3 regions of the Mesorhizobium sp. M1312 genome follow, and region 3 is predicted to be linked to each of the others. Evidence: riboswitches for the same ligand, from Rfam matches in the RefSeq annotation. Region 3 holds a riboswitch; each other region holds the start of a gene.
The links. Region 3 has a riboswitch for thiamine pyrophosphate ahead of thiB (thiamine ABC transporter substrate binding subunit). Riboswitches for the same ligand answer to the same signal wherever they lie in the genome.
Positions count from the first base shown of each region.

Region 1 (10,523 bases), on a different contig from region 3:
TCACCGAGGCCCGATCCGTTTAGGACATTCCACTTCGATCATGCCGGGTGCAATTCGTCCCACTAGCTTGTATAATGAGTACCGACTTATCGGGATGAGCCATAAATGCAGCGCGGAAGACTTGATATGCTTCTGGCCTTTCTGGCCGTCGCACGGGAAGGCAGCTTCACGCGGGCCGCCGCGCAGCTCGGAATTTCGCAGTCCACCCTGAGCCACACGATCCGCGGACTCGAAGAGCGCCTGGGCCTTCGACTGCTGACCCGCACAACCCGCAGCGTTTCGGTTACGGAGGCAGGCGAGCGCCTGCTGCGCAACATCGGCCCGCATTTTGAGGAGATCGAGACCGAACTCGACGCATTGAGCGAGTTGCGGGAGAAGCCCGCCGGCACCATTCGCCTCACCGCCAGTGATCACGCATTCAACTCCGTGATCTGGCCGAAGCTGGCGAAGCTCCTGCCGGACTATCCCGAGATCATGGTCGAGATCTTCCTCGACAACGCACTGACGGACATTGCTGCAGAACGGTTCGACGCAGGCGTGCGAATGGGAGAGCAGGTTGCAAAGGACATGATCGCCGTGCGCGTCGGACCGGATATTCGCTTCGCCGTCGTTGGCGCGAAATCCTATTTCGCCAAGCGGCCACCGCCAACGACGCCGCAAGAGCTAACCGGTCACGTTTGCATCAACCAGCGCTTTTCCACCAATGGCGGGCTGTGGGCCTGGGATTTCGAGCGAGACGGTCGCGAACTGAAGGTGCGGGTGGACGGCCAGATCGTCCTGAATGGCACCGTCGAGATTCTCGAAGCCGCGCTGGATGGTTTCGGCCTCGCTTATGTGCCGCAGGACGTGGCGGAGCCCCATCTCGAGAGCGGTCGCCTTATCCGGGTGCTGGACGAGTGGTCCCCGCCTTGGCCAGGATATTACCTCTATTATCCCAGCCGCCGTCAAACGTCCCCCGCTTTCGCTCTTCTCGTCGACGCGCTTCGACACAAAAGCTGATTTATGTCGGTCCATCACCCAGCTTCGAAGGCTGGTTATAAGGCTCAGGTCGGGCGTTGCCAGCTCGTGGCTCACGCAGACGTTCAACTGCTCGGACTAATTTTCTGAAAAGCGCAGCGTTGCGGACCAGCCTGTGAATTGAAAAGCCCGCGCCCCCGGGAGAGGTCGCGGGCTGTGATCGGCGGGAGGATCCGATCTGGCAGCATTTGTCTACGGCTGCAGGAGCCGAACTTTCGGCGCTGGCCTGTGTTCCACACGGAAAACAAAAAAATCGCCGCACAAGGGTTGGTGACATAGCTGACGTTGCTGCTCGGCAAGGCGCAGCAATCTTGCTAAGATCGGCGGTGGGAGGAGACGGACATGCTGCCGATAGCCCATCCTAGCGTAGCCAAGACGACAGCCGGCGCATCGCTTCCACTCGCCTATTCCACCGCGACGCTCTGCTGGCTCCTGTCCGCCGGCGTCTACATCGCAGCCAAATGGGTTGCTCCCGAGATGCCGCCTTGGGCGCTTTGCTTCTGGCGACTGACGCTCGCCTGCGCGATCCTGCTGCCTATCGTCCATCATCATCACGGGGCGATGCTCGTGCTGATCCGATCCCGTGCGACCGAGGTGCTGGCCATCGGTGCGATCGGGCTGACCCTCTGTCAGGGCATGATCTATACTGGCCTCAACTACACCGACGCGACGACCGCCGGCATTATCATGGCCCTGTCGCCGATCATGACCATGGTGCTTGCCCGCTACGTGCTCGGCGAGCCCCTCGGCGTCTGGAAGGCGCTTGGCGCGCTGCTCGCCCTGGTCGGGATGGTGGTGATCGTAGCGCGCGGCGACCTTACCGCGCTGATGCGGCTCCAGTTCAATCCCGGCGAGTTGTGGATCGTCGGCAGCGCGTTTTGCTGGGGTCTCTACACCGTGCTGCTGCGTCGCTCCAAATTCGCTATCGAGCTTCTGCCGATGGTGGTCCTGCTGCTAGGAGCCGGCGCGCTGGCCGCACTGCCCCTTTATCTCTGGGAACTGTTTTCCGGGGAGCGTTCGGCGCTGCATGCGAACGGCCTTCTGGCACTCGCCTATGTCGCTGGCCCGGGCGGCGCTCTGATGTATTACCTCTACAACCGCAGCGTCGAGACGCTTGGCGCCGGGCGCGCCAGCATGCTGCTCTATCTGCAGACTGTCTTCGTCGCCGTGCTCGCTTATCTTTTCCTTGGGGAAGGCTTGCACGACTACGACCTCGCCGGCGCTGCCTTTATCGTCGCCGGCCTGCTGCTGGCCACCGCGATCAAGCCGAGGCAGCGCACTGTGCATGTCGCGTAGCGAATATCCGCATCGCGTCAGCTATCGCCGCTCCCTACCTGCGTGACGTGCACCTGTAGGATCCTGGCCTTTGGCACTGCAGCGAGTGGTCTCAGGACGCTCCCATCCGCCTCATCGCCCCGAAACATCGTCACGCGCGATGGGCACTTCGCGCCATGAAGTTCGAGCTCAACGAGCTGTGGTCCCCTCCGTGCCCAGAGCGGCCGCTGGTATCGCCCAGGCGCGCAGGTTCACTGGAGCGAGCGTGATATGCCGAAACCCGGGATCGCCGTTCTGGCTCCTGTTCGAGCGTCAGATGCAGGACACGCCTCGCGTCGACTTTTAAGAAGCGCAGGTCGATCCGGGCCGCATTGTTGACGCGAACGTTTGGCCCTCCCTCACCTTCTGAGATACAGCCATAGTGTCGTGGGCGCCAGGATCGCGGTCAGCGCCACCGGCGCGATCAGGGCGAGGACGACCTGACCGAGTGTTGCCCCGCCACCCATCAGCCCGCGCAGCGCCGTCGTCATCAGCGACACTGGGTTGACTTCGACGAAGGCTCGCAGCCAATCCGGCATGGTGCCGGGGTCGACCATGATGTTGGAGGCGAAGACGAGCGGGAACAGGAAGGTAAAGCCGAGCGTCATCACCGTGGTTGGCGTGCGGATCAGGAGGCCGAGCACGATGAATACCCAGCCCATGCCGAACCCGATGGCGATCAGCATGGCGAAGGCGGCAAGCACGCCGAGGATGCCCGCCTCCGGCCGGTAGCCGAGGATCAGCCCGATGGTGAGAATGATCGACGCGGCAATCAAATGGCGCAGGATGTCACCCACCATCAGGCCGGCGAACGGAGACAGCGACCAAATCGGCAACGATCGGAAGCGGTCGAATAAGCCTTTGCCGAGGTCGGTCGACAATCCCATGCCCGAATAGACTGCGTTGAACACCACGGTCTGAACCAGGATGCCGGGTAGGAAGAACTGCAGGTATTCGCCAGGCGAACCGGCGAGCGCACCGCCGAAGACGAAGGTGAAGAGCAGAGTGAACATGATCGGCGTCATCACCAGATCGAAGAGCTGCTCCGGCACATGCTTGAATTTCAGCACCGCGCGCCATCCGAAGACCAGCGCGTTGGAAAAGGCTGATGGGGCCTTAGGTCGGGGGACGCTTTGCAGCCGCTGCAGGGATGTCGTGTCGATCATGGGTTGTCGTCCTTCCGGCTTTCACCCAGGCCCGGCCGGCCCGTCAGCGCGAAGAAGACCTCCTCGAGGCTGGGCTGGCCCATGGAGAAATCCGACAGCTCGATGCCGGCGGCGACCAGATCAGCCAGCGCCTCGTTGGCGGCCTTCGCCGCGCCGGCAAGAACGGAGAGTTCCGCGCCTTCGGCACTGCGTTGGACAGGATGTTCCAGCCGGCGTTCCAGAATGGTCGCCGCCTGGTCCAGCCGTGCAACATCGGCGAGCGCGACATGGAGAAAGCCGGAGCCGGTGGCCGCCTTCAGTTCGCGGCTGGTGCCCTCGGCGATTTTCCTGCCGTGGTCGATGACGGCGATGCGCGCTGCGAGTTGATCGGCCTCTTCGAGATATTGCGTGGTGAGCAGGATGGTGACGCCGGCCTCGGCGAGGCCGCGGATCATGCCCCAGACATCCTTGCGGGCGTTGGGATCGAGGCCTGTAGTCGGCTCGTCAAGGAACAGCACGCCCGGCGTGACGACCAGCGAGGCGGCTATATCGAGCCTCCTTCGCATGCCACCCGAATAGTCCCTCACCTGCTTCGTCGCCGCTTCGGACAAGCCGAAAGCCGCGAGCAGGTCGTCCGCACGAGCCTTCGCGGCGCGACCGCGAAAACCCCAGAGTCGGGCGAGCAGAACGAGGTTCTCCCGGCCCGTCAGGTCCTCGTCGAGCGAAGCGAATTGCCCGGTCATCGCGATTGCCGCACGGACCGCATGCGGAGCCCGCACGAGATCGTGCCCCATCACCGTCGCGGAGCCGGCGTCGGGGCGCGACAGCGTTGCGAGCATCCGCATCAGCGTTGTCTTGCCGGCGCCGTTCGGACCCAGGATAGCGAAAATCATGCCGCGTGGCACATCGAGCTCGATACCATCGACGGCGCGCAGCTTGCCGAACGTCTTGACCAGGCCGCGGGCGGAAATAGCTGACTGGGCAAGACCCGTGGCGGGCACACCCATAGGAGAAGTATCGTTCATGCAATCATCCGGCAGTCGCAAAATGAAGGCCAACTTCGGCGCAATGGCTGCGTCGTCAATTCCTCTGCAGGCGCAGGAGCTTACCGTCTGGCTCATCCTCATGCCATAGGCTCCGACCATGTACCACTACCTGGCCGCTGAGGCTGAAGCGCCGGTCCGATTATATGTCGGACAGGTCCCTAATTATCTTGGGGTTTCACTCGATCACCGCGCAGGCCTGACGATTTCCGGCATCACCGGCAGGCTGGCTTTTGTAGTCGTCCTGTCCGCCGTGGATCATCAATGCCTTGCCTCGTATCGCCGTATCTCCACCATCCAGCTTGACCACGCTGTTGAAAGCCTGGGCACGCAAAACGCCGTCGGGGCTGACCCGCTGATTTGGCATATCGCCCGCGTGCGGGCCTTTCCCAGTGAGGTATCCATGTTCGGCATTCGTCGGATTGAAGTGCCCACCGGCCGAGGCATGGCCGGTCTGATGGTCGCACTTTCCGGTTTCGTGAACATGGAATGCGACCCATTCACCCGCCGGCAGTCCTGTTACCTCCAACGCTATCAGCACGCCCTGCGCCGTCTCGGTCAGCGTGGCCGTTCCGTTCTTCTCGCCAGCCATGTTGACGAATTCGGCTTTCGCGGTCGCGGTGTCCTGAGCCGCTGCAGGCATCGCGACCGCCAGCGCCAACCCTGTTGCTACAACCAATTTTTTCATCGACTCGTCCTCCGGTTGTCCAAGGCATCCAAACAACAAAGGGGTCTCTTCGTTCCATTTGGGAATTGACTTTTTGTGTCCGGCACGGCCGCCACGGAAGCGACACCGACAATCTGTCGGATGTCTCTCCAGTTTACACCCATTCGAAGAGTTGGGCAGTTTGCCAGCCTGCCAGCAGGATGATGAGAATGCCAACGAGCCTGAGAAGCGTCTTTTCTGCGATCGACTTCACCATCAATCCGGCCATCGGCGCTGCGATCACGCCGCCAAGGATCAAGCCGGCAACGGCAATTAGATTTTCTGTCAGCTCTCCTGCCTCCTGCCAATGGCCCGTTAGCAAGGCAAACAAGAAGGTTAGAGATACCGACAACGTGGTGAGGAACTCGGTGGCATTTACCGTACCAATAACGTAGCGGGGCGTCCCGCCAAAACCGAGAAGGCCCGTCGTTACGATAGGACCCCATCCGCCTCCCCCCGCGGCGTCGAGAAATCCACCACCAAGTCCAAGCGGAGGTACCGCGCCTGCAGGGACCGGATTGCTTGGAATCCGCCGGAATGAACGGAACAGGAGCCAAGCACCGACCAGCGCAAGGTATGTGGTCACATATGGCTTCATGATCGCTCCCTCAAACGAGGTGAGCACATAAGCGCCGAGAACGCCGCCGAGAACGCCAAATGGCATCAGCCGCCAGAAAAGCTTCCAGTCGATATTGCGGTGATAGAGGTGAGCCGAACCTGAGGCCGCAGTGGTAAACAGCTCAGCTCCGTGAACTGAAGCCGAAGCGTGTGCAGGAGACACGCCAAACCCCAGTAGTGTTGTCGAGCAAACCACGCCATAGGCCATGCCGAGAGCCCCGTCGACAGCCTGAGCTACAAACCCTACGAGCGCAAAAAGGATAAATTCTTGCATTTCGATCTCCAATAAAGTGCGGGTCGTAATTGGCGAAAGAGGAACCGCTGCCTACAGCGTATGCAATCTATACTTCATGCTTCCACAATTCACCAAACGCCTGGCATCGACAATGGTGACGACGAATGGGAAACTGTCGATCGACGTCTTGAGAGCGATCTCGAAGAGGATGCCGGGTTGTCACCCTCTTTTCTGTTCTGCCCCGATGTCCCGGCTGGAACCGCAACCTCCTCTGACCTGAGGTTTTCACAGGTCCGACGCAGACTTGCAGCTCCACTCTTTATCTGTTTAATTGCCGCCATCCACAGGGGTGCTCCGTATCGTCGGGGCTGAGAGATGGGCTGCAAGCCCGTAAACCCTAGAGCTGATCTGGATAATACCAGCGGAGCGAGGCGGGCGATGTTTTCTGACGCACAGATTTCTCTTTATCCGACAAACGGCGATTTCGTCGGCGTCGTCAATATCTTCCGCCCGAGGGCCATGTCACGATCGACCTCACGGTCTCGGCCAACGGCCCGATCCCACGCTGATCTTTCGCGCCGGAGGTCTCGCATGTCCCAGCCTTTCTCCGCCGCGCTGCGAATCGCAGCCTTGTTCGCAAAGATCGGACCGGCCTTGCTGTCGGTCGGCACGCTGGTTTTGGCTTGGGAGCTCTATGCGCGCATCTCGCCCACCACGCTGCCCGCGCCGTCACGCGTCCTCGCCCAGGCCATCCAGCAGCGCCAGGCGCTGTTCGACAACACCGTGCCGACGATCAGCGCCACATTGGCGGGTTTCGCCTGCTCGCTGGCTGTTGCTTTCATCCTTTCGGTGCTGATCGACTTCTTCAAGCCGCTGCGCCGCGCCCTGTTCCCGGTGTTCATCATCAGCCAGACCCTGCCGCTGGTGGCGATCGCTCCGCTGGTCGTGCTTTGGTTCGGCTTCGGGCTGACGCCGAAGATCATGCTGGTCGCACTCGTGACTTTCTTTCCCATGCTGGTCGCGCTGGTGCAGGGTTACGATTCGACGGATCGGGACGTTTCGGCGCTTCTGAGTTCGATGGGCGCTTCCCGCATGCGCATTTTCCTGCTGGCCCGCCTGCCCTCCTCACTGCCCTATTTTTTCGCCGGACTGCGCATCTCGATCACCTATGCCGTGGTGGGCGCCATCTTCGCGGAATATGCCGGTGCTGCCAAAGGGCTCGGCATCTACATGCTCAACGCCAAGAACAATTTCCGGCCCGATCTCGTGCTGGCGGCCGTGCTGGTCAGCGCCTTGCTCACCCTGGTCCTGTTTGCCACTACGGTGCTGATCCAGCGCGCCGCCGCGCCATGGGAGCGGCTCGATGGCGCACGAAAATCATGAGCAGGCGGCTGGAGCTGCGCCAAGTCAGCAAGCGTTTTGGCGACATCGACGTGCTTGCCGGCATCACCCTGCATGTCGAGCCGGGCGAATTCGTTTCAATCCTCGGCCCCTCCGGAGCCGGCAAATCCACGATCTTCAGATTGCTGACCGGCGATCTCGATGGCTACGGCGGCGGGGCCGACGTCGACGGGCGGCCACTGGCCGACGTGCGCCGACCGTTTGCCTTCATGCCGCAACGCGATGCCCTGATGCCCTGGCGCACGGTCATCGACAACACTGCACTCGGTCTCGAGGTACAAGGCATGTCCCGCAAGGCGGCGCGCGGCAAGGTGGCGCCGCTCTTCGGCGAATTCGGCCTTGCGGGCTTCGAGCAAAAATATCCGGCGCAGCTATCGGGCGGAATGCGCCAGCGCGCCGCGCTGTTGCGTACCGTCGTGCAGGATCGCGCCATGCTGTTGCTCGACGAACCGTTCGGCGCACTCGACGCCCTCACGCGCACCGGCATGCAGCGCTGGCTTCAGACGATGTGGGACCAACACCGCTGGACCATCCTGCTGATCACCCACGATGTCCGCGAGGCGGTCTTCCTGTCCGACCGCATCTATGTGCTGAGCGCCCGCCCTGCCCGCGTGCTGCGCGAAATCGCCATACCTCTTCCGCGCCCGCGCAAGGATCTTGCCTCGCCGGAAGCCAGCGCCATCGAAGCCGACATCCTCGATACCCTTCTCGATCCACAGCTCGCCCAAAGGACATGACATGCTTTCCAGACGCCTCTTCATCACTGCCGCATTGATCACCGGGCTCGGACCCGTCACGTCCGTCTCAGCCGAGCAGACTGTCACCGTCGCACTCGATTGGACGCCGAACACAAATCATGTCGGGCTCTATGTCGCCCGGGCGAAAGGCTTCCACGCCGAGGCGGGGCTCGACGTGCAGATCCTGCCCTACAGCGACACTGCGGCCGGTACGCTGATCGCCAACCGCGTGGCCGATTTCGGTATACTGGGATCCATAGGATTGTTCACCCAACGCACGGCCGGCGCCGACCTCGTCGCCACCTACGCCATCGTGCAGACAGAAACCGGCAGGCTGGTGTTCAACGCCGACCGCGCCGATATACAGTCCCCCAGGGACCTGGACGGCCTGACCTATGGCGGTTTCGGCAGCGCCTGGGAGAATGCACTGATCGGCACCATCATCCGCCATGATGGCGGCGAGGGCAAATTCGAAACAGTGACGCTGGGCACCTCCGCCTATGAGGCCTTGGCCAATGGCGCAGTCGATTTTACGCTCGAAGTCTACACTTGGGAGGGGATCAAAGCGGAACTTGACGGCAAGGCTCAGCGCGCCTTCCGTTACGCGGATTTCGGCGTGCCCGACCAACACACCAATTTCATTGGCTCGAGCCGGGCCTATCTCGAAAAGAACAGGGACACGGCAACCGCGTTCATCGCCGCGACCAGGCGCGGCTACGCCTTCGCCGTCGAACATCCGCAAGAAGCGGCTGATATCCTGATCGCAGCAAACAGCGACGTGCTGACCGACCGCCCGTTGATCGAAGCATCACTGAAGGCGCTGGTCGACGGCCACTACCTGCAAAGCCCGGCCGGCGCGATCGGCACGATCGATCCCGCAAAGATGGAGGCTATCGGCGACTACTTGTTCAAGGCCGGCGCCCTGCGCGACAGCGATGGGAACCCGGTCGGCGAACGACCCGATTTCGCGGCCTATTACACCAACACCTATCTGGCCGGCGAAAAATGAGCCCGCCGCGGCGCATGCATCTCAATGCCGTGATCCTTGGCCCGGCAGTCACGAGGCCGGTTGGCGTATGCCTGAAAAGCGACCCGCTTGCCTCGACTATTGGGGTCGACCGCAAAGCTTCATCGATGACGTGATGCCTTTGCTGGAGCGTTCGGAAGTTTTCGACGCTGGGGGTAAGCGCACCCTTCGCGAGCGATACGGCCCTCCAAGTCTTTAGGTCTAGAATCGAACTGGTCGCGCGTGGTGGTGCTTACTCACGACCGGGCGCGGCTCCGGACTGACGTGATGGCTTCGTGTCGCGCTTTGGCGTCAGTTTCGCCCCGGATTGGTCGTTCAATCGTTTTTTGAGGATGTCAATGAGGCTGATGGTGACCGCTATCACCGCAGGGCCGAGGACGAGCCCGGATGCTCCAAAGAGAACGATGCCACCGATCGCGCCGATAAAGGTCACCACTGTGTGGAGCCGCAGCCGGCTCCCGACAAGCATCGGATAGAGCAGATTGTCGATGCCGGCGACGATGACGCCGCCCCAGATGGTTAGTATCGCGGCGCTCGCCCAAGCCCCTTCCAGCGCGAGATAGATCGCTGCCGGCACCCAGATCACGAATGCGCCGAGCACTGGCACGATGGCAAGAAGTCCCATTACCAGGCCCCAGAAGACCGGCGTGGGCAGGCCGAGCCACCAGAACATCAGGCCGCCCAGCGTTCCCTGCACAGCGGCGACAAAAACGGTGCCTATCACGATCGCATGTACCGTCTCGGCAAGGCGGGACAGCATGTATGCCGTCTCCAGTGCACGCAGGGGCGAGAGACGCTCGATCCCCCGCAGGGCGGATCCACGGTCCCGCAGAAAATAGAACAGCAGATAGAATGTCAGCACGAACATCACGGCCTGATTGATCGAGCCGCGCAACAGCGATGTGCTTTGTCCCGTCAGCCATTGTACAAATGCGGCGATCGTACCGGCCGGATCGATTTGGTTCTCAACCCACTGGGCAACCGCCGAAAGCCTGGGATAGCCCGACAGGAACGCATCTGTGTTCCATCCCCGGATGACCTCCTCCATATAGGTGGCGCCGTTTACCGCCTCGCGAACAAGCTGCTGTGCCACGAAGATGAGCGGCAGGCCGACTGCAACCGCCGCGATGCTGACCGACATCAGTGCGGCCAGGTTCTGGTTCCTGAGCCTTTCCTCGACCCGTCGATGAGCCGGATACAGGACGATTGCCAACACCAGCGCCCAGGTCAATGCGGGCAAAAAAGGCAACGCCAAGAGATAGCAGACATATAGACCGATC
Region 1 covers NZ_JAMYLQ010000034.1:27,060-37,582, forward strand. The annotation lists gene NKH36_RS29075 (LysR family transcriptional regulator) at 106-999, shown strand; gene NKH36_RS29080 (DMT family transporter) at 1,360-2,313, shown strand; gene NKH36_RS29085 (ABC transporter permease) at 2,691-3,497, opposite strand; gene NKH36_RS29090 (ATP-binding cassette domain-containing protein) at 3,494-4,501, opposite strand; gene NKH36_RS29095 (superoxide dismutase family protein) at 4,698-5,207, opposite strand; gene NKH36_RS29100 (sulfite exporter TauE/SafE family protein) at 5,341-6,117, opposite strand; TPP riboswitch at 6,414-6,526, shown strand; gene NKH36_RS29105 (ABC transporter permease) at 6,670-7,461, shown strand; gene NKH36_RS29110 (ABC transporter ATP-binding protein) at 7,455-8,216, shown strand; gene NKH36_RS29115 (ABC transporter substrate-binding protein) at 8,218-9,225, shown strand; gene NKH36_RS29120 (AI-2E family transporter) at 9,476-10,523, opposite strand, start outside.
Region 1: linked by a shared signal. The riboswitch ahead of NKH36_RS29105 (ABC transporter permease) and the one ahead of thiB (thiamine ABC transporter substrate binding subunit) in region 3 are both predicted to bind thiamine pyrophosphate.

Region 2 (10,523 bases), on a different contig from region 3:
CCGAGGCCGAGGTCTTCTACACAGAGGCGATCCGCGAACTCGCCGCGACGGACATCCCCTTTCTTGTCGCCGGCACCTACGCGGTGAGCGCCTATACGGGCGTCACGCGCCAGACGAAAGACCTCGACATTTTCTGCAAGGCCGGCGACTACGCCCGCATCCTCGCCCATTTCAAGCAGGCCGGCTATGCGGTCGAGATATTGGATGACCGGTGGCTCGGCAAGGTCTTCAAGGGCACGCATTTTTTTGACGTCATATTCGCCTCGGCGAACGGAACTATGCCTGTCAGCGACCAGTGGCTGGAGCACGCAAGGCAAATCGACTTGCTGGGTAGTCGGGTGCGGATCGTCGGTCCGACCGAGCTTATCTGGTCCAAGTGCTTCATCCAGGACAGAGGCCGCCATGACGGCGCCGACGTCGCTCATACAATCCTCAAGGCGCAGGATCAGGTCGATTGGCACCGGCTGCTTTCCTATCTGGAGGTTCATTGGGAGGTGCTGTTGATGCAGCTTCTGAATTTCCGATGGATCTATCCGAGCGAGCGCGATTATGTACCGGCCTGGCTGCTCGACGAATTGCTTGACCGTCTCGCCAAGCAGAGGGAGCTGCCTACTCCCCGAATGAAAATCTGCCGCGGACGCCTGCTTTCGCCGACCGACTACGAGATCGACGTCAAGGAATGGGGCTTTGCCGGCGTCGGTGGAACAGGAGAATTTCGTGATGGCTGAGAAGGGCACAACCGCCAAGGCAAGGGTTGGGAACGGCGACACCGTGAGGATTGCGGCTGTCGGCGACCTGCATGTGAAGGAAGACGCCGAGACCTCTTGTCGTGATCTCTTCGGCGAGGTCTCGCGCGAAGCGGACGTTCTCGTCCTCACTGGCGACCTCACCAATCTCGGCAAGCCCCGAGAGGCCGAAATCCTTGCGGAGGATTTGCGCGCCTGCGCAATCCCGGTCGTCGCCGTGCTCGGCAACCATGACTATGAATCCGGTGCGGTCGAGGACGTCGCCCACATCCTTCGGCAGGCAGGCGTCCATCTTCTCGACGGCCAGACGACGGAAATCAAGGAGGTCGGCTTTGTCGGCGTGAAGGGTTTCATTGGCGGTTTTGGATCGCGCATGCTCGGTTCCTTCGGCGAGCCCGCGATCAAGGCGATGGTCGCCGAAAGCGTCAGCGAGTCGATGCGGCTCGAAAACGCAATGCGGCAGGTTCGCACCAACCGTACGCTCGTCGTCCTGCACTACGCTCCGGTGGTCGAGACAGTCGCTGGCGAGCCATTGGAGATTTTTCCGTTCCTGGGCTCGTCGCGCTTGGCGGAGACGATTGATCGGTTCAAGGTCAGCGCCGTGGTGCATGGCCACGCGCATCGCGGCGTCTATGAAGGTCGCACGCCCGGCGGTGCCCCGGTATATAACGTCGCCATGCACGTGGCGAAGCCAACCGGCCGTCCCTACGCCTTGCTCGAAATCTGAAGCACCCTGTGGGTGGTCAGCGGTCGATCTCGCCGAACACGATATCGAGCGACCCGATGATCGCAGCGACATCGGCGATCATGTGTCCCCGCGACAGAAAATCCATTGCTTGCAGATGGGCAAAGGACGGCGCCCGGATCTTGCATCGATACGGAGTATTGCTGCCATTCGAAACCAGATAGACGCCGAACTCGCCCTTCGGCGCCTCCACCGCGGCATAGACCTCTCCGGCGGGCACGCGAACGCCCTCCGTATAGAGTTTGAAATGGTGGATTGTCGCTTCCATCGAGCTTTTCATCGTTGCCCGCGGCGGCGGCGTGATCTTTTGGTTCGGAATCGCCACCGGCCCTTGGCCTTCCGGCGATCGCAATTTCTCCAGGCATTGCTTCATGATCCGCACCGACTGGCGCATTTCCTCCATGCGGACGAGATAGCGGTCATAGCAGTCGCCGTTCTTGCCGATGGGAATGTCGAAATCCATCTCGGGGTAGCATTCGTATGGCTGTGCCTTACGCAAATCCCATGATGCGCCCGACCCGCGCACCATGGGGCCGGAGAAGCCCCAGGCCCAGGCGTCGTCGAGGCCGATCGCGCCGACATCGACATTGCGCTGTTTGAAGATGCGGTTTTCGGTGAGCAACTCGTCGAGGTTGCCGCAGACCTTGAGGAACGGATCGCAGAAATTCCAGATGTCGTCCAGGAGCTTCGGAGGCAGGTCCTGGTGCACGCCGCCGACCCTGAAATAATTCGCGTGCATGCGGGCGCCGGAGGCGCGCTCGTAGAAGACCATCAGCTTCTCGCGCTCGGCGAAACCCCAGAGCGGTGGGGTCAGCGCGCCGATATCCATGGCCTGTGTCGTGACGTTGAGGAGATGCGACAAGAGCCGGCCGATTTCGCAAAAGAGAACACGGATGAGCTGTCCGCGCTTCGGGACCGATATTTCGAGCAGCTTCTCGGCGGCGAGGCAGAACGCATGCTCCTGGTTCATCGGCGCGACGTAGTCGAGCCGGTCGAAATAGGGCAGGGCCTGCAAATAGTTCTTGTACTCGATGAGTTTTTCCGTGCCGCGGTGGAGCAGGCCGATATGGGGATCGGCGCGCTCGACGATCTCGCCGTCCAATTCCAGCACCAGCCGCAGGACGCCATGAGCAGAGGGATGCTGCGGCCCGAAGTTGAGGGTGAAGTTGCGAACTGCGGCTTCGACCATGACGGTGTTCCCGTTGTGCTGGGTTCTTACGGCCGAAGCCGAGTGCTCCGGTCAGCCACCCCCGGACCGCCGATCACGTGGTTGTCTGGATGATCAGCGTCAGCGTGCCATTGCCATCGATGTTGGCGGCGACAACCTGCGAGGAATCCAGCCCGATTGCCGCCAGCGCCGTTGCTGCCTGCGGCGACGCATCGATCGAGCTCTGCAGGGTAAGCAGATCTTCAACGCTGGTCTGGGTTATCACGGCCTCGGCTTGTGTTTTGAGCTCCGGAGGCAAATCCTCGAGGGCGACGATCGCAATGCCAGTAAAGTTCTGGTCGGTGAAACCCTGATCCGGTAGCGCTTGATCCGGCAGGGCTTGGTCAGGCGGCGTTTGGTCGTGCAGGGTTGGATCGGGCAGGGCTTCCGGGGCCGGGGGTGCGATTTGGGGAAGCTGCGGGTCGGTGGATTGCGCGTGGATCGGCTGGGCCAGCGCCAATCCCGAAAGGGCGGCAATTGTCGTCAACATGCGCATGATCGTTCCTTCCGTTTTCCGTTTTTCGAGGAGGATCACTTGGTGACCACACAACCATCGTGCCGGATTATGGTTCCCCGTCCGTCACGGATATGGCCACGGTCGAGCCAATCCCGTCGCGCGTGGTCGAAAGGTGGAACGATTCCGATAGGCGTTCATTCTCCCCTGATCACACCTTGAACACAGGATCGGCGGGGCGCGGCACCTCGATGAGAATCAGCGAGTGCATGACACAGAATGTTCAGGTCGCCAGTCCGAACCAGTCCCTGCGGGATGCCGCACGAGCCATGGCCGATCTTGACGCCGGTGTTCTGCCCGTCGGTGAGAATGACCGGCTGGTCGGCATGATCACTGATCGCGACATTGCCGTCCGTGGGATCGCGGAGGAAAGAGGTCCCGACGCCAAGATCAGGGATGTGATGAGCGCGGAGGTACAATGCTGCTTTGACGACCAGGAAGTCAGCGATGTTCTTCAGAATATGCGCGATCTCAAACTGCGGCGAATGCCGGTGATCAGCCGCGACCGGCGGTTGGTTGGCATTGTCTCGCTCGGCGATCTCGCCACGACTGGCGAGCCAGCCTGGGCCGGCGAAGCGCTGGGCGGCATTTCGCAGCCGGGCGGCGACCATTCGCAGACGGCGCACTGATGCATCATAACCAAATTTGAAGTTCCTGCTCGACAGGATCGGCGTTCGGGAAGTTCGGATCCAAAACCGGGTCCAGTCCTTTGCGCCGCAGCGCCGTGCGCTCGTTTGGACGCTGCAGCACTTGGTTTCGCGCATGACCTCGATGCCGATTTTCCGGGGTCATGCGTCGGGACGGCGCTAGAGGGGGATACGTTCAAATTGAACTGAGCATCCCGCTCTATTTATTTGTTTTAGCCGCATTTCTGCGACGCCAAGTGATTTCACTTGGTTGCAAAATGCTCTAGGCAACGGAGAATCGATCGATGACCCATAGCCATGTCCCGTCGCCTTGGCGCCGGGCGACCTCGGTGGTTACGGTGCCATCGGGAAGACGGGTTGACGTGAGTGCCAAGTCTCCGCTGATAACCGCCGGTGCCTGATTTCCGGCAGCAAATTTTCGGCCCGTTGCGGTGATGTCCGCGAAGAGTGCCCGGATCGCTTCGCGGCCAAGCGTCAGTCGCCCCTCACCGCTGTCAACGACGGCGTTGGGTTCAAAAAGCGCGGCCATGCCGTCGATGTCTCCCACCCACTGCCGGGAGATCAGCAGGCGCTCTAAATCCTGGGGATCACGCGCCGGTTCACGGCTTGGTTCATCGGTCATGGCGAGACTCCTCCGATGTTCGGTACCAAAGCGTTCGACCCTGCGTCAAATTTCGTCGGAAAACGAGTCGTCGAAGCTCCGCCATGCCGATCGCCAGGTAGAGCAGCCTGGCGATCATCCTCCCCAGCCGACATCGCGGTCCGCAACGCGCCATTCGACGGCGCCGGCGCGGCGCCGACGGCTGCGGCTGTCGTTGAGAAAGTCGGCGACCCTTGCCGCCGATTTCGCCGAGGCGAAGGTGAGCAGCCGATCGTGATGGACCACGAGCTCGCCGGTCTCATTGTCCCAGATCTCGAACCGGCAGCTTGGGTTCGGTATGGCTTCGAAACGGTTCTTCATATCGATGGTCCCGGTGATCGACGGACCCAGGTTCCGCGACCCCGGCTTACGAATGGCTTACGGGCGTCTTGGATTTATGCTTTGGCAGCGGGCGCGCTCGCTCGATGTCGCCTCGGCTAACTGGCCTTCGGCGCGAGGCGCTGCGCGACATGCTCGGCGATCGCCAGGCTTGAGGTCAGGCCGGGGCTCTCGATGCCGAACAAATTGACCAGGCCTTCCACGCCGTGCACCGCCGCATCCTGGATGACGAAGTCGGCATTGGCTTCGCCGGGACCGGAGAGCTTTGCCCGGATGCCGCTATAGGCCGGCTGCAAGCAGCCATCGGTGAGGTCCGGCCAGTATTTGCGGATCTCGTCGTAGAAGCGCTCGCCACGCGCTGGATCGACGCGATAGTCGAGTTGATCGGTCCATTCGACGTCAGGCCCGAAGCGGGCGACGCCGTCGAGGTCGAGCGTCAGATGGACACCGAGCCCGCCGGGTTCGGGTATCGGATAGACCAGCCGCGAGAACGGCGCCGGGCCGGCGACCGAAAAATAGTTGCCCTTGGCATAGCGAAGTTCTGGCACGAACTGCGGGTCGAGCCCGTCAAGCGAGCCGGCAAGCGCCGTGGCGCCAAGCCCGGCGGCGTTGATGAAGCGTGCGGTGACGATTTCAAAGCGCTCGCCGCTGCTGCTGTCGACCGTGTCGAGCACGATGCGCCTACCCTCGATACGGCCGGAGACGATGTGGGTGTTGATGCTGAGCGCCGCCCCGTGCTCCTCGGCGTCGCCCAGTAGCGCAAGCATCAGGGCATGGCTATCGATGATGCCGGTGGCGGGCGACAGCAGGGCCGCCGTGCACCGCAGCTTGGGCTCCAGCCTGCGCGCCTCGGCGGCGGTCAAGGGCGTCAGGTCGCCCGAGCCGCAAGCAGAGGCGTTGGCTAGGATGGAAGCGAGTGCCGGCTCCTGTTCGGCATCTGTCGCGACGATCAGCTTGCCGCAGCGCGCATGCGGAACCGCCCGCTCCTCGCAATAACGGTAGAGCTTTTCGCGGCCTGCCACGCAGAGCCGGCCCTTCAGCGATCCGGCCGGATAGTAGATGCCTGCATGAATGACCTCGGAATTGCGCGAACTCGTTCCGGTGCCGATCGCGTTCGCAGCCTCGAGGATCAGGGTATCCATCCCGCGCTGCGCCATCTCTCGCGCGATCGCGAGGCCAATGACGCCGGCGCCGGCGACGATGCAGTCGACATGGTCCATGATCAGGCCACCTCAGCCTTGTTGTTGTGCCTGCTGGTGAGCCGTTCGGGAATCAAGTCCTCGCGACGCGTACAGCCGGCTTCGCGGAGGTTCTCGCGTTCTGCAGCCTCGAAGCTGAAATTCTGCATGTCTCAGTCCATCCGCCAGCCCTTCCGAAAGGGCTTGACACCCTTACAAGAAACAGATGCACCAAACAGCATCAATGCCAGAGGCCGATGCGCGCCGAACGGCGGCAAGGACGCACGTCCCGGCACGCAGGACAGGAACCATCATGGACGCTCGACCGAATTCTCCCGAAGCTCGCGACATCAGCTACCACATGCACGGCTACACCAATGCCCGCAAGCATGAGGAAGCAGGACCGCTCGTCATCGAGAAAGGCGACGGCATCTATGTCGAGGATCTCGCCGGCAACCGCTATATCGAGGCAATGGCCGGGCTTTGGAGTGTCGCGGTCGGCTTCTCCGAGAAGCGGCTGATCGATGTGGCGGTGCGCCAGATGTCCAAGCTGCCTTACTATCACAACTTCGGTTCCAAATCGCATTCGCCGCTGATCGATCTCGCCGAGAAGCTGGTGCAGATGGCGCCGGTGCCGATGAGCAAGGCGTATTTCACCAATTCCGGCTCCGAGGCCAACGACACGGCCATGAAAATGATCTGGTACCGGTCGAACGCGCTCGGCCAGCCGGCGCGCAAGAAGATCATCAGCCGCAATCGCGGCTGTCACGGCGTCACCATTGCCTCGGCGAGCCTGACCGGCCTGCCCAACAACCACATTTCCTTCGACCTGCCGATCGCCAATGTGCTGCACACCTCGACGCCGCACCACTGGCGCGAGGCGCTGCCAGGCGAGAGCGAAGAGCAGTTTTCGAGCCGGCTTGCCGACGATTTGGAAAAGCTGATCCTGGCCGAGGGCCCGGAAACCATCGCCGCCTTCTTCGGCGAACCGATCATGGGCGCCGGCGGCGTCATCGTTCCGCCGGCCGGCTATTGGGAGAAGATCCAGGCGGTCCTGTCGAAATACGACATCCTGCTCGTCGCCGACGAAGTCATCTGCGGTTTTGGCCGAACCGGTGAAATGTTCGGCTCGCAGACCTTCGGCATCAGGCCGGACATCATGGTGCTGTCGAAGCAGATCTCTTCCTCCTACCTGCCGATCTCGGCCCTGCTGATCAACGAGAAAATGTTCGAGCCGATTGCCGACGAAAGCAATCGCATCGGCACCTTCGGTCACGGCTACACCGGCGGCGACCACCCCGTTGCGGCGGCGGTCGCGTTGGAGAACCTGAAGCTGATCGAGGAGCGCGACCTTGTCGGCAATGCCCGCACGGTCGGCACGCATATGCAGAAGCGGCTGCGCAACCTCGCTTCGCACCCGCTTGTCGGCGAGGTGCGCGGCGTCGGCCTGATCGCTGCGGTCGAACTGGTCGGCGACAAGGCAAACAAGACGCCGTGGGAGACGGCCGGCGCGCTGGGCGGGCTCGTCAACGGTTTCATGCAGCAGAACGGCGTCATCTCGCGCAACATGGGCGACGCGCTGGCCTTCTGCCCGCCGCTGATCATCACCGAGCCCCAGGTCGATCAGGTGGTCGACGCGTTCGAAAGATCGCTCGAAGCCGCCGCCAAGCAGGTTGGATCACAGAGCTGATCAGGTCGTCCGAAGGCAGAGGCTGAATGGGCGTTGGTGATTGGCGAAAATCGGCAGCTTCGCTGGCGGCGCCACGCTCGGCAATTGGTCTGAAGCGATTGCCCCGGATCGTACTTGAACATCCACCGGGCCGGTGCTACGTCCACCCAATCGACAGGGGCGCTCCGTATTGCCGGGGCTGAGATGGTGGGTGCAAGCCCTCGGTCCCTCAAGCTGATCTGGGTAATGCCAGCGGAGCGAGGCGACTATGTTTTCAGGTGCACAGATTTCCCTGTATCCGATGTGCGACGATTTCGTAGGCGTCATCCTTAGAGCAATTTCGGCGATGGATTCCTATCGGCCGAATTTCCGCATCGAGATCGACGACATCTCGACGCTGATCGTCGGCCCGCCCGAACAGCTTTTCCCGGCCATGCGCGATCTGTTCACCTCGGCGGCGGCAAGTGGCGCGCATTGCGTGTTGTCGGCGACGGTGTCGCGCGGCTGCCCCGGCGAGCCCGACGATCCAATCTGCACACCGATTTCCGGCAGCAGCCCCGAACTCTCCCTGGCCGAGCGCATCGGCGCGGCGCGGGCGCATGTCGACAGTGCGAAAAAGCTCGGCCAAGAGGTCGCCGCGCAGTTCTCGCTCTATCCGCTCGGCGAGGGCCATCACATGGACGAGATCTACGGCTGCATCGACTTTCTCAAGACCTCGGGCGTCTTCGACAGGTCGAAGAATTTCTGCACCAAGCTGAGGGGCGATGCCGGACCGGTGTTCGCGACGCTGTCGGAAGCCTTCCTTCGCTTCGGCGCGCCGCAAGGCCATGTCGCGCTCGACATCACTGTGTCGGCGAACAGCCCGAGCCCCTGTTAGTGTTGTTGTCAGCGGGTTACAGCGAAATCCGAAACGGCATCCGGAACGACCACCAGCTTGCCGACAAAGTCCTTGGCAATGAAATCCGCCTGGGCGCGGTGGAAATCGGAGAGCTTGTAGACACCGCCGACCAGCGGCTGGATCTTCTTCTCCTCGATGTAGCGGACGATACGGCGGAATTCGTGTCGCGTGCCCTGGCTCGACCCGTGCAGCTGCAACTGCTTGAGATACATGGTGCGCAGGTCAAGCTGTACGACCGGACCGGCAATCGCGCCGGCGGTGGTGTAGCGGCCTTCGGGCCGAAGAATGCGCAAGAGGTCATTGAAGATCGCGCCGCCGACCAGGTCGGCGACGACATCGATCGGCTGGCCCTTGGTCGCCGCGTTCACGGCGGCGGGCAGGTCGGCGACGCCACGGGTGATCACGGCCTCGGCGCCGATGTCGAGCACCGCCTGTTCCTTGCCCTTGCCGACGACGGCATAGGGGATGGCCCCGCGCGCTCGCGCCAGTTGGACGATGCCGGAGCCGACGCCGCCCGACGCGCCGGTGACCAGCACACGCTCGCCGGCCTTCAGGCCAGCACGTTCCAGCATCTGTTCGCCGGTGAGATAGGCGCAGCAGAAGGTGGCGAGTTCGACATCGGTCAGATCGGTGTCGACGACATGGGCGTTGTCGGCCGGCACGGTCTGGTACTCGGCATAGCCGCCGTCGCGGCCGTGGCCCATATAGTCGATGTCGGCGAGTGAATCGTCGTCGCGGTTGTAAATGGAGAAGTCGACCATCACCCGCTCGCCGATGCGGGCCGGCGAGACACCATCGCCGACGGCAACGATGTTGCCGACGGTGTCGGTGCCCTGGATGCGCGGGAAGGTCAGCGTATTGCCCTGACGCCGCCAGGTCGAGACGGCGGCAGCATCTTCTTCCGTGCCATAGGCGCCCTGGCGCACCCAGACATCGGTGTTGTTCATGCCGCAAGCGGTGACCTTGACCAGCACCTCGCCCGGGGCGGGCGAGGGCATTTTCACGTCGGTGCGGTAGACGAGCTTTTCCGGTCCGCCGTGGCCGATAAGCTGCACGGCGGCCATGGTGGCGGGGAGGGTTTTGGTCATGGCGTTCACGTCAGTTTTCAGATGTTTGCAAACACGCTCTTCACCGCATCGGCCGTCTTGGAGACGACGATGTCGGCCTCTTCGCGGGTGAGGCAGAGCGGCGGCGCGAAGCCGAGGATGTCGCCCTGCGGCATGGCGCGGCCGATGACGCCGCGCTCGGCAAGGGCGGTCGCGACCTGCGGGCCGATCTTTTGCGAGGCGTCGAAGAACTCGCGATCGTCCCGGTCGGCGACGAATTCGATTGCCGCCAACATGCCGTCGCCGCGTACCTCGCCGACGTTCTTGTGGCCGCCGACGGCTTTCGCCAGTTCGGCGCGGAAATAGGCGCCGGTTTCGCCGGCGTTGGTCACCAGGTCCATCTCGTCGATCAGTTCCAGGTTGGCGACACCGGCGGCAACGCAGATCGGATGCGCTGAATAGGTCCAGCCATGGCCGAGCGAGCCGAGCTTGTCGGAACCCTGCACCAGTACCTGCCAGACCTTGTCAGAGACGATGACGCCAGACAGCGGCGCATAGGCCGAGGTCAGGCCCTTGGCGATGGTGATCAAGTCAGGCCTGATGCCGTAATGGTCGGAGCCGAACATGGTGCCCAGCCGGCCGAAGCCGGTGACCACTTCGTCGGCGACCAGCAGCACGTCGTACTTCCTCAGCACCGCCTGGATCTTTTCCCAGTAGAGAGCGGGCGGCGGCACGATGCCGCCGGTGCCGAGGATCGGCTCGCCGATGAAGGCAGCGACTGTTTCGGGCCCTTCGGCGAGGATCATCTCCTCGAGCTTGTCGGCGCAGTATTGCGAGAATTGCTCCTCGCTCATCGAGCGGTCGGCGCGGCGGAAATAGTAGGGCGCCTCAGTG
Region 2 covers NZ_JAMYLQ010000007.1:21,414-31,936, reverse strand. The annotation lists gene NKH36_RS10865 (nucleotidyltransferase family protein) at 1-728, shown strand, start outside; gene NKH36_RS10860 (metallophosphoesterase family protein) at 721-1,473, shown strand; gene NKH36_RS10855 (NADH-quinone oxidoreductase subunit D) at 1,490-2,680, opposite strand; gene NKH36_RS10850 (hypothetical protein) at 2,754-3,233, opposite strand; gene NKH36_RS10845 (CBS domain-containing protein) at 3,404-3,841, shown strand; gene NKH36_RS10840 (YybH family protein) at 4,122-4,481, opposite strand; gene NKH36_RS10835 (hypothetical protein) at 4,596-4,820, opposite strand; gene NKH36_RS10830 (NAD(P)/FAD-dependent oxidoreductase) at 4,937-6,058, opposite strand; gene NKH36_RS10825 (hypothetical protein) at 6,061-6,186, opposite strand; gene NKH36_RS10820 (aspartate aminotransferase family protein) at 6,330-7,706, shown strand; TPP riboswitch at 7,852-7,963, shown strand; gene NKH36_RS10815 (YkoF family thiamine/hydroxymethylpyrimidine-binding protein) at 7,954-8,562, shown strand; gene NKH36_RS10810 (alcohol dehydrogenase family protein) at 8,571-9,680, opposite strand; gene NKH36_RS10805 (aspartate aminotransferase family protein) at 9,689-10,523, opposite strand, start outside.
Region 2: linked by a shared signal. The riboswitch ahead of NKH36_RS10815 (YkoF family thiamine/hydroxymethylpyrimidine-binding protein) and the one ahead of thiB (thiamine ABC transporter substrate binding subunit) in region 3 are both predicted to bind thiamine pyrophosphate.

Region 3 (10,523 bases):
TGAGACCGATCATGAGCGCGCCTCCAGGAAGCCGCCGTAGCGGTTGAGCCGCTTTTCCAAGCGCGTCTGTAACGCCGACAGCACCGAGCTCAGCGCCAGGTAGAGAGCCGCCGCCTCGACATAGAGGATCAGCGGCTCATAGGTGGTGGCGACGATGCGCTGCGCCGCCTGGAACATCTCAGGCACCGTGATGGCGGCGGCCAGCGATGTATCCTTGACCAGCGAGATGAAGGTGTTTGACAGCGGCGGCACTGCGACGCGCCCTGCTTGTGGAAGAATCGTGCGTCGCATCGCCTGGCCCCAGGTCATGCCGATCGAATAGGCCGCCTCCCACTGCCCCTTCGGCACCGAGCCTATGACGGCGCGGATGATTTCCGACGTATAGGCGCCGATGTTGAGCGTGAAGCCGATCAACGCAGCTGAAAAAGCGTCGAGCAGGATGCCGACCGAGGGCAGGCCGTAGAAGATCAGGAAGAGCTGCACCAGAAGCGGCGTGCCACGGAAGATCCAGACGTAGAAGCGGACCACGGCGACCAGCGGCTTCGGTCCGAACAGCCGGATGAGCGCCGCAACCAGTCCTACGAAGAGACCGAATGCGAACGACAGCAGCGTGAGCGGCACAGTGAAGATCAGCGCGGCCCATAGCAGCGTGGGCAACGAGTCCAGCATCAATTGCAGCCAATGCGACACGAAAACCCTCCTTGCGAGATTGCCGCCCAAAAACCGGCCCGGCAGCATCGAGGCGCGATCATACGGTCGTCATATCACGCGAAAAGCGGCGGCCGTCAAAGACGGCTCGCCGCGACGCTTGCCAATGCAGGCCGACGACCGGCTCGCTCCGTGAAATGCGCTTACTTCGAAACGTCCTGGCCGAAATAAGTGTCGGCGATCTTCTGGTAGGTGCCGTCGGCCTTGATATCGGCCAGCGCCTGATTGATGGCGGCGATCAGTTCCGGATCGCCCTTGCGCACGAGGACACCGGAATAGTCGGCGTTTTCTTCCTGCGCGGCGATCTTCACATTGGCGTCGGGCTTGTGCTTCTTGAAATCGAGGAAGGACAGGCTGTCGTTGATGGTGGCGTCGGCGCGGCCGGTAAGAAGCAGCTGGATCGACTGGTCGAAACCATCGGTGCCGACGAGCTCGGCACCGTTGGCTTCGGCGAGCTTGCCGAAATTCGAGGTCAGCGACTGCGCCGCCTTCTTACCCCTAAGGTCGGCAAAGCTCTTGATGTCGGTACTGTCGCCGCGCACGATCAGCACCGCCTTGGAAGCGATATAGGGATCGGAGAAATCATACTTGGCCTTGCGCTCTTCGGTGATGCCGACCTGGTTGATGACGGCGTCATAGCGCTTGGCGTCGAGGCCGGCGATCAGCCCATCCCATTTGCCTTCTAGGAATTCGGCCTTGACGCCGAGGCGCTCGGCGATCGCCTTGGCGATCTCGACATCGAAGCCGACCAATGCGCCCGAGGCATCATGATAGGTAAAGGGGGCATAGGTACCTTCCGTGCCGACCTTGAAGACACCGGCCTGCTTGATCTGATCGAGATTGGCGCCGGCATGGCCTGATGTGACGGCCAGTACCTGCAGTGTTGCGGCGACGATAAGCGATTTGAGCCATTTCATTTTCTGTCATCCCGTCATTGGCCGGCGTCCGGCGCATTTGTGAGCGCCGGAAACTGACAGATGAAGGCTGGCGGAATAAGGAACCAGATTTCAAAAATGAGACGCTTTTGCACGCCAACCTGCCGCGGAGCGACCGCCGCATCGAGCTTTCGGGTAATGCCATCCACGCGACATCAGCGGCGGAACCATTCGCGCGCGTGGCACGTTTGTTGGCTGTTGTAGGGCGCGGCGTCGCCAATTCAACCACGATGCCAGCTCAGGGTTCGAGCGATCGCACCGCAACGCCCGGAACAGGGAGCGTGGCATGATGGAAGATACGGCAGGGCGAACCATGGTCCGCGCGGCGATGAAAGCCCCCTATCTCGAGCGCGACGAAGAGCATCTTCTCGCGCTTCGCTGGAAGGAAGACAACGACCAGCAGGCGCTGCACCAAATCGCCATGGCACATATGCGTCTGGTCATCTCCATGGCCTCGAAATTCCGCCACTACGGTCTGCCGCTCGGCGATCTGGTCCAGGAAGGCCATGTCGGCCTGCTGGAGGCCGCGGCCCGTTTCGAACCGGAACGCGAGGTGCGGTTTTCGACCTACGCGACATGGTGGATTCGCGCCTCGATGCAGGACTATATCCTGCGAAACTGGTCGATCGTGCGCGGCGGCACCAGTTCGGCGCAAAAGGCGCTGTTCTTCAATTTGCGGCGCCTGCGCGCCCGCTTGGCGAACGGTGCCGAGCCGATCTCGAATACCTCGCTCTACCGCGAGGTGTCGGTCGCGCTCGGTGTCTCCGAGGCTGACGTGGCGATGATGGACTCCCGCCTTTCGGCACCGGATAGCTCGCTCAACCAGCCGCTCGCCGACGATGCGGGCGCCACCGAGCGAATGGATTTCCTGGTTTCGGACGATCCCTTGCCGGACGAGGTCGTGGGCGACACGATCGATGTCGAACGCCGTTCTGTCTGGCTGAAAACGGCGCTCGGCGCGCTTAATGCCCGCGAGCTCAGGATCATCGAGGAGCGCCGGCTGAGCGACGAAGGCGCGACTCTCGAAGCCCTCGGCGAGGCGCTCGGCATCTCCAAGGAACGCGTCCGCCAGATCGAGGCACGCGCCATGGAAAAGCTCAAGGTGGCGCTGGTGAAGCAAAACCCCGAGTTTCTGGCGACCGCCGCCTAGGGGGTGCGTTGAGATTCAGGTTATGCCGAGCCGAAAACCGTGGTTTCCGAGAACCGGAGCGGAGCGTACTTGGGTACGAGAGCACCGGAAGCGCAGGAAACTGCCGTTTGCAGGCCGGCATCACCTGAATATCGACACACCCTATTTGTCGGTGATGATTTTGACCTTGTCGCCGGCCGAAACGGCTGCACCGGGCGACATCGCATTGAGCACCCTGAACAGGTCGAGCTTGCGGTCGACGCCGACCATCTGCGCGGCGAGCGAACCCATGGTCTGTCCGGGCCGCACCGTGACGACGCGGATATGCAGCGGCCTCAGCGCCGCTTTCTCGGCCGCGCTCAAGATACGGAAGGAGCCGCTGACCGAGCGCGCCACGGCATCCAGCGAGATGCTGGCGGAAGGGGCAGCCGTCAGCAGCCGGTAGACCTGGCCGCCGGCGCGGATCACCGCGATGTCGAACTGCCAGCCCTCGGCGCTGGCATGCGCCGTCGCCGCCTCGTTGCCATTGATCGTTTCCTGGCGCACGCTGCTTTCGTCGAGACCGGCCACCCAGCCGCTGCGAATGTAGTCGGTCAGCGAGCGGCTCTTGTCGATCGAAACGCCATCGAAGCGGATCGCTATGTCGCCTGGCCCGGTTGCCGTCACCGCCGCTGCCGAGTTGTCGATGATGAAGCCGTCGGGCACCGAGAACGACACGCCGAGCCCCGGATGCAGGAAGGTTTCGCCACGCACATAGCCCTCCTCCGGCGTGTCGCCATAGAGCAGGCCGTCTATGCCGGCGAGGAAGGCGTCGCGGTCGCGCGTGCCGACGCCGGGCGCGCCGAACTGGCGGGCGTGACGCTGCGCCAGGTCGATGCGCTGCGGCGTGTTGGGGTGCGTCGCCAGGAAGTCGAGACTGGCGTCGGTGGCGCCACTGATTGAACGGAAATCGGTGTAGGCCGACATGGACTGCAGGAAGCGGCCGGCGGCAAAGGGATCGAAGCCAGCCTCGCCGATCGACTTGATGCCGATGCCGTCGGCCTCCAGCTCCTGATTGCGCGAGAACTGGGCAAGCCGCAGCTTGCCGCGGATCAGTGCCGCCTTGGCGGTCGGGCTGTCGCCGAGCACATCCGAGACGACCTTGGTTGCAAACCCCTCCTCGGCCTCGAGCTGCTGGCGCTGCAAGCCGTGGTTTGCAGTGACGTGGCCCATCTCATGCGCGATGACCGCGGCGAGCTCGGCCGAATCGTTGGCCAGCGCCAACAGGCCGCGCGTGATGTAGAGATAGCCGCCCGGCAGCGCGAAAGCATTGACGTTGGGCGAATTGAGGATGGTGATGCGGTAGGTCTGGGTCGGGTTGGCCGACACCACGGTCAGGCTGCCGACGACCTTGGCGACCATACGCTCGAGCTTGGGATCGGAATACTCGCCGCCATAGGTGGCGAGGATGCGCGGGTGCTGCGCCTTCGCCATTTCGGCGAGCTTGCTATTGGCGGCGACGTTGTCGACCGTGATCGGTTTGCTGGAAGGCTGGAAGCCGGATTCCTGAACGTCCGGAGGCGTGAACATCTGACAGCTTGCCAGCGCCATGGCAAAACCAGCCAGCGCGAGGAGGCGCGCCAGCGGTTTCTTTCTCACTCTGTCGGTGCCGGTCGGCAGAACAGCTTCCTTTCGGGTCTCAGCACATGGCCCCGAAAATCGGGCATCGATTTTCAGAAAGGATCATGCGCACAATCAACTGCCACAGCGTCCTTCGCGGCCACGAGCACGCATGGCACCGCAGTGGCAAATCACAACCTATGCCGGACCAGTATCGGAGGACCTAGTCACACTACTTTGACCATGGCAAGCAAGCATCACATCGCCTGAAGCCGGTTTGGCCGTAAATTATGTCCGCTTCCGGGCAACATCTCGTGATCCCGCGCCAAACGGACCTGCACCGATATAGCGCCGGAAGGCTTCCGGTCCAGCCTTGGTAAAAAAATCGAAGACAGTCCCGGTTGCGGCAACCGTGCCATTGTCCAGGAACACGATGTCCTGGCCGATACGGTGGGCATCCTCCGGCTGATGCGTGACGAACAGCACCGTCATGCGCCGCTCCGCATGGACGCCGGCTATCAGATCAAGCATGTCGTCGCGCAACGCCGGTCCGAGCGAGGCGAACGGTTCGTCGAGCAAGAGCACCGGCCGGTCGCGCACCAGGACGCGGGCGAGCGCGACGCGCTGCCGCTCGCCACCGGAGAGTTCGTGCGGCAGGCGCTGTTGCTTACCGGCAAGGCCGACGCGCTTGAGTGCCGCTGCGATCGCAGCGTGATCGGTCTCGGTCAGCCTGAGCGACGGCGAGCGGCCAAGGCCGACATTTCTCTCGACCGAAAGATGGGCAAAGAGATTGTTTTCCTGGAACACCATCGACACCGGCCGCGCCGAAGGCGGTTTGGCGCCGAAATCGGCGCCGCCGATCAGCACGCGGCCCGATTGCGGCGTCTCGAAGCCGGCCACCAGATTGAGCAGTGTCGATTTTCCCGAACCGCTCGGCCCCATGATGGCGGTGATCTTCGAGGCGGCGAACTCGACATCGAGTAAAAACGACGCTTCGCGATAGCTGAACGAGACCTTTTCCAGCCGCACAGCCGTACCGTTTTCGCTGTTGAGCGTCATGATTTTTCTCCCCGCCCCAGCCAGTCCGCGGCCAGAACAAGCGCGAGACACACCAGGCCGAGCAGCAACGCCAGGCCTGCCGCGTCCATCGTGCGGTAACTGCCCATGCGCGCCAGCAAGAGATAAGGCAGTGTCTGCAGGGAGTCGCTGCCGAACAGGGCAATAACGCCGAGATCGCCGAGCGACAAAGCCATGGCGAATGCGAAACCGGTGGCGAGCGGCCGCCGCAGCGACGGCCAGTCGACCAGCCGGAACCGGTTCCAGCCCGAGATTCCAAGCAGCAAACAGAGCCGTTCGTGGCGTTCGCTCGCCGCATCATAGCCGGGGCGAATGGCGCGGATGGCAAACGGCATCGCCATTACCGCATTGACGGCGACGACCATGACAGGGGCGATGGCAAAGACGTCGCTGATAGCACGCAGGAGCAGGAACCAGCCGGCGCCGATGACGATGGGCGGCACGACGAGGACGAAGCCGGCGCCGGTGTCGGTGGCGTATTCGAGCAGCGTCTTGGCGCCAACGCGACGCCTCAAGGCCAGCGCCCGTCGTGCCATGACGAGCGACAGCGACAGCGCCACTGAAAGCAGCGCCGCCAGTAAGGCGAGCACGGCGCTGGTCAGTGTCGCTTGCCGCACCGCGCTCTCGCTTGCCAGCCGGCCGAGATCGGCGCCAAGGCCTGACGTCACCGTGGCCGCCATCGGCCCGGCGACGAACAGCAATGCCAGAACGATCAATGCTGTATTCAGCACGGTCTCGGCCGTGCCGGCCGAAAGATACCGGCGCGATGCCACCGGCAGATTGGCGTCGCCGACGGTGTTGGCGCCAAGCCGCGTCAATGCCAGCATAACGACGAAGGTCAGCGCGATCTGCAGCAGTGTCAGCGTCACCGAGCGGGCAGGATCGAAATCGAAACGCAACGCCTGGTAGATGGCGACCTCCAGTGTCGTCGCGCGCGGCCCGCCGCCCAGCGTGAGCACGATGGTGAAAGACGTGACGCAAAGCATGAAGACAAGCCCGGCGACGCCTGGCAGTGCCGCACGCAGCGTCGGCCATTCGATCAGCCGGAATGCGGGTCTGGCGCCCATGCCGAGCTGGCTCGCCAGCCGCCACTGGTCGGCCGGCACTGTCGCCAGCGCCTCAAGGAACAGCCGTGTGGCCAGCGGCAGATTGAAGAAGACATGGGCGACGAGGATGCCGGACAGGCCGTAAATGCCCGGCCAGCCCTGACCGCCAATCGCGGTGAGCACGCCGGCGAAATAGCCGGCACGGCCATAGAGAGCCAGAATGCCGAGTGCGGCGACGATGGCCGGCAGCGCAAGCGGCACGGCGAAGAGCTGCAGGATCAGGCCGCGACCAAAGAAGCGCGGATGCCGCGACAGCGCCCGCGCAACGAACAGCGCCGGCACGACGGAAAGCAGTGTCGACAGCAAAGCCTGCCACAGCGTGAAACGGGCGATACGGAAGAGGTAGGAATCGAAGGCCGACACGGCGCCGGTCGGGTTGCGTGTAGCTTCAAGGATGAGCCCGGCGAACGCTCCGCCGATCAGCAGCGCAACAGCGGCAAGCGCGATGGTGCCGGCGGTGACGCGGGGATCGGCAGGATATCCGGTATGCATGCCGCCCTGCCTGGTTCAACGATCGTCGAAGCAGAAAATATGGCTGAGGCCGAGTTCCCGCCCACCCCCCTCTGTCCTGCCCTCCTTGCCAGAACTTGGCATCTCCCCCGCAAGGGGGGAGATCGGCAACTTTACCCCCGCCTCAATCTTTCGGCTGTTGCGATTGGCGAAAACGGAAGTGACATCCGATCTCCCCCCTTGAGGGGGAGATGTCCGGCAGGACAGAGGGGGGCGCCGTAGAGTGATCATCTTTCAATCACAAGCTACTCGCTCATCACCGACAGCCATTCGTCGACCCAGGCCTTGCGGTTGGCGGCCACCTCTTCGGGGCTGAACAGCAAAGTCTTGGTCGGCTTGACGAGCTTGTCGAAGGCCGGATTGAGCGGCTTGTCAGTTTTGCCGGCAGGAAACATCCAGTTGTTCTCGGGGATGGCATCCTGGAATTTCGGCCCAGTCATGAAAGTCAGGAACTGTTTCGCCAATGGATTCTTCGCGCCCTTGGTGGTGATGCCGGCGACCTCTATCTGCAGATATTCGCCTTCCTCGAAGGACGCCGCCTGATAGCGCTCGGTGTTTTCGGCAACCATGTGGTAGGCCGGCGAGGTGGTGTAGGACAGCACCATCGGCGCCTCGCCCTTGGTGAAGAGGCCGTAGGCCTCGCTCCAGCCCGGCGTCACGGTGAGCACCTTTGCCTTAAGCTTGGCCCAGGCTTCCGGCGCCTTGTCGCCATAGACCGACCTCACCCACAACAGCAGGCCGAGACCGGGCGTCGAGGTGCGTGGATCCTGGATGACGATCTTCTCATCGGCATTGCCCTCGACCAATTCCTTCAGGCTCTTCGGCGGGGTCTTCAGCTTTTCGGTGTCGTAGACGACGGCGAAATAACCGTAGTCGAACGGCACGAAAATGTCATCGCTCCAGCCGCCCGGCACGTTGACATCGACTACGGCACCATGCGGCGAAAACAGGCCGGTGGCCTTGGCTTCCACCGTCAGATTGGTGTCTAGGCCGAGCACGATATCGGCCTTGGTCGCGGCCCCTTCCAGCTTGACGCGGTTGAGCAGGGCGACGCCGTCGGCGACCGCGACGAATTCGAGAGTACAGCCGCATTCGGCCTCGAAGGCCTTCTTGACCGCAGGGCCAGGACCCCAGTCGGCGGTGAAGCTCTCATAGGTATAGACAGTGAGTTTTTCCTGCGCGGATACTGGCCCTGTGCCGGCGAGAACGGACCCCGCAAGCAGCACTGCCGAAACAAGAGTGTATAAAAACGTGCGCATCGGCGCCTCCTTCGTCAGCGTTGAAAGGAATTGAGGCATCGGGCTGTCCGAAACGTCTAATCCCTCCGCCGGTACAAACCGGATCAGGTTCAGCGGGTTGGCATGGTTGCCTCTCAGCTGGTCCGCGAAGATCGCGTCCAGCACCCCGTTAGAGCGTTTCGACACATAGGCCCGGCCCACGTGCGGCGCAAGCGGAAGTTTGCCGAGCATCCGGGAACGCGGCCTTCCGTTTCACAAGCAGGGCTGGTAAGGGCCACGCATATGAGCAAATTCACCATCCTGCTTGGCGGCGATCTTATCCGCACGCCGCTGCTCGACCGCCAGGTCGAAGGCTCCCGTGTCATCGCCGCCGACGCCGGCATGAGCCATGCCCGGACGCTGAGCCTGACGCCGGAACTCTGGGTCGGCGACTTCGATTCGGTGCCGGCGGATTTGCCGGACGAGCTGGCCGCCGTGCCCCGCCAGGTGTTTCCGGCAGAAAAGGACAAGACCGACGGCGAACTGGCTATCGCCGCCGCGCTCCAACGCGGCGCGACCAGCCTCGTGCTCGCCGGCGCGTTCGGCGGCAAGCGCACCGACCACGCCTTCCTGCACCTGGCGCTCAGCGTCCGGCTGGCCGAGGCAGGGACGGAGGTGCTTTTGACCAGCGGCGCACAGGAAGGCATCCCCTTGCTTCGCGGAAAGACCGGCTTCGACTACGCCGATGGCACGCTGTTTTCGATTCTCGGCTTTTCCGACCTTTCCGGCCTGACCGTGACCGGCGCCAAATGGCCGCTGAACCATATCGAGATGACGTTCGGCTCGTCGCTGACCATTTCCAATGAGGTCAAGGGACAGCTCGAAATCGCGCTGGGCAGCGGCCGCGCGCTGTTGCTCGCCCACCCATTCCCCTTACCTGAAAGCTGACATGGCGCCGCCACTTCTCAATCTCGACGGGATAAAACTGACCTTCGGTGGCACGCCGCTGCTCGACGGGGCGGAGCTGACAGCGTCGGTGGGCGACAAGATTGCTTTGGTCGGCCGCAACGGCTCGGGCAAGTCGACGTTGCTCAAGATCGCTGCGGGATTTATCGAGCCGCAGGAGGGCGAGGTGTTCCGCCAGCCTTCGGCGACAGTGCGCTACCTGCCGCAAATGCCCGACATGGACGGTTTCGCCAGCGTCCGCGCCTATGTCGAGGCGGGGCTCGGACCCGCCGACGATCCCTACCGCGCCACCTATCTAATGGAGCATCTCGGCCTGTCCGGCGACGAGCGGCCAAACGATCTCTCAGGCGGCGAGGCGCGCCGTGCCGCCCTTGCCCGCGTCATGGCGCCGGAGCCGGACATACTCCTCCTTGATGAGCCGACCAACCATCTCGACTTGTCGGTCATCGAGTGGCTGGAGGAGGAGCTTGCCCGCACCTCTTCGGCGCTGATCGTCATCTCGCACGACCGCCGCTTCCTCGAGCGCGTGTCGCGCGCCACCGTCTGGCTCGATCGCGGCCAGACCCGCAGGCTGGACAAGGGCTTTGGCCATTTCGAGGAATGGCGCGACACCGTGCTGGAAGAAGAAGAGCGCGAGCAGCACAAGCTTGGCCGCCAGATCGTGCGCGAGGAGCACTGGTTGCGCTACGGCGTGACGGCAAGGCGCAAGCGCAACATGCGCCGGCTCGGCGAACTGCAGACCATGCGCCAGCGCTTTCGCGGTCATCGCGGCGCCGAAGGTGCGGCGACCATGGTGGCCAGCGACGCCGCCGAATCCGGCAAGCTGGTGATCGAGGCCAAGAACATCGAGAAGAGCTTTGGCGATCTTACCGTGGTCAAGGGCTTCTCGACCCGCATCCAGCGCGGCGATCGTGTCGGCCTGGTCGGTCCGAACGGTGCCGGCAAGACGACGCTGCTGAAGATGCTGACCGGTGAATTGAAGCCGGACTCAGGCTCGGTGCGGCTCGGCACCAATCTGGAGATCGCCACGCTCGACCAGAAGCGCGAGGCGGTCGACCCGGCTGAGACGCTGGCGCAGTATCTCACCGACGGCCGCGGCGAGAACCTTGTCATCAATGGCGAGCAGCGCCACGTCGTCTCCTACATGAAGGATTTCCTGTTCAAGCCGGAACAGGCGCGCACGCCGGTGCGCGAGCTTTCGGGCGGCGAGCGGGCGCGCCTGCTGCTGGCCCGTGTGCTGGCGCGGCCGGCAAATCTTTTGGTGCTCGACGAGCCG
Region 3 covers NZ_JAMYLQ010000011.1:108,184-118,706, forward strand. The annotation lists gene NKH36_RS15355 (amino acid ABC transporter ATP-binding protein) at 1-13, opposite strand, end outside; gene NKH36_RS15360 (amino acid ABC transporter permease) at 10-690, opposite strand; gene NKH36_RS15365 (amino acid ABC transporter substrate-binding protein) at 852-1,625, opposite strand; gene NKH36_RS15370 (hypothetical protein) at 1,640-1,792, opposite strand; gene NKH36_RS15375 (RNA polymerase factor sigma-32) at 1,930-2,793, shown strand; gene NKH36_RS15380 (M48 family metalloprotease) at 2,935-4,362, opposite strand; gene thiQ (thiamine ABC transporter ATP-binding protein) at 4,660-5,430, opposite strand; gene thiP (thiamine/thiamine pyrophosphate ABC transporter permease) at 5,427-7,046, opposite strand; gene thiB (thiamine ABC transporter substrate binding subunit) at 7,310-8,323, opposite strand; TPP riboswitch at 8,367-8,481, opposite strand; gene NKH36_RS15400 (thiamine diphosphokinase) at 8,585-9,229, shown strand; gene NKH36_RS15405 (ABC-F family ATP-binding cassette domain-containing protein) at 9,231-10,523, shown strand, end outside.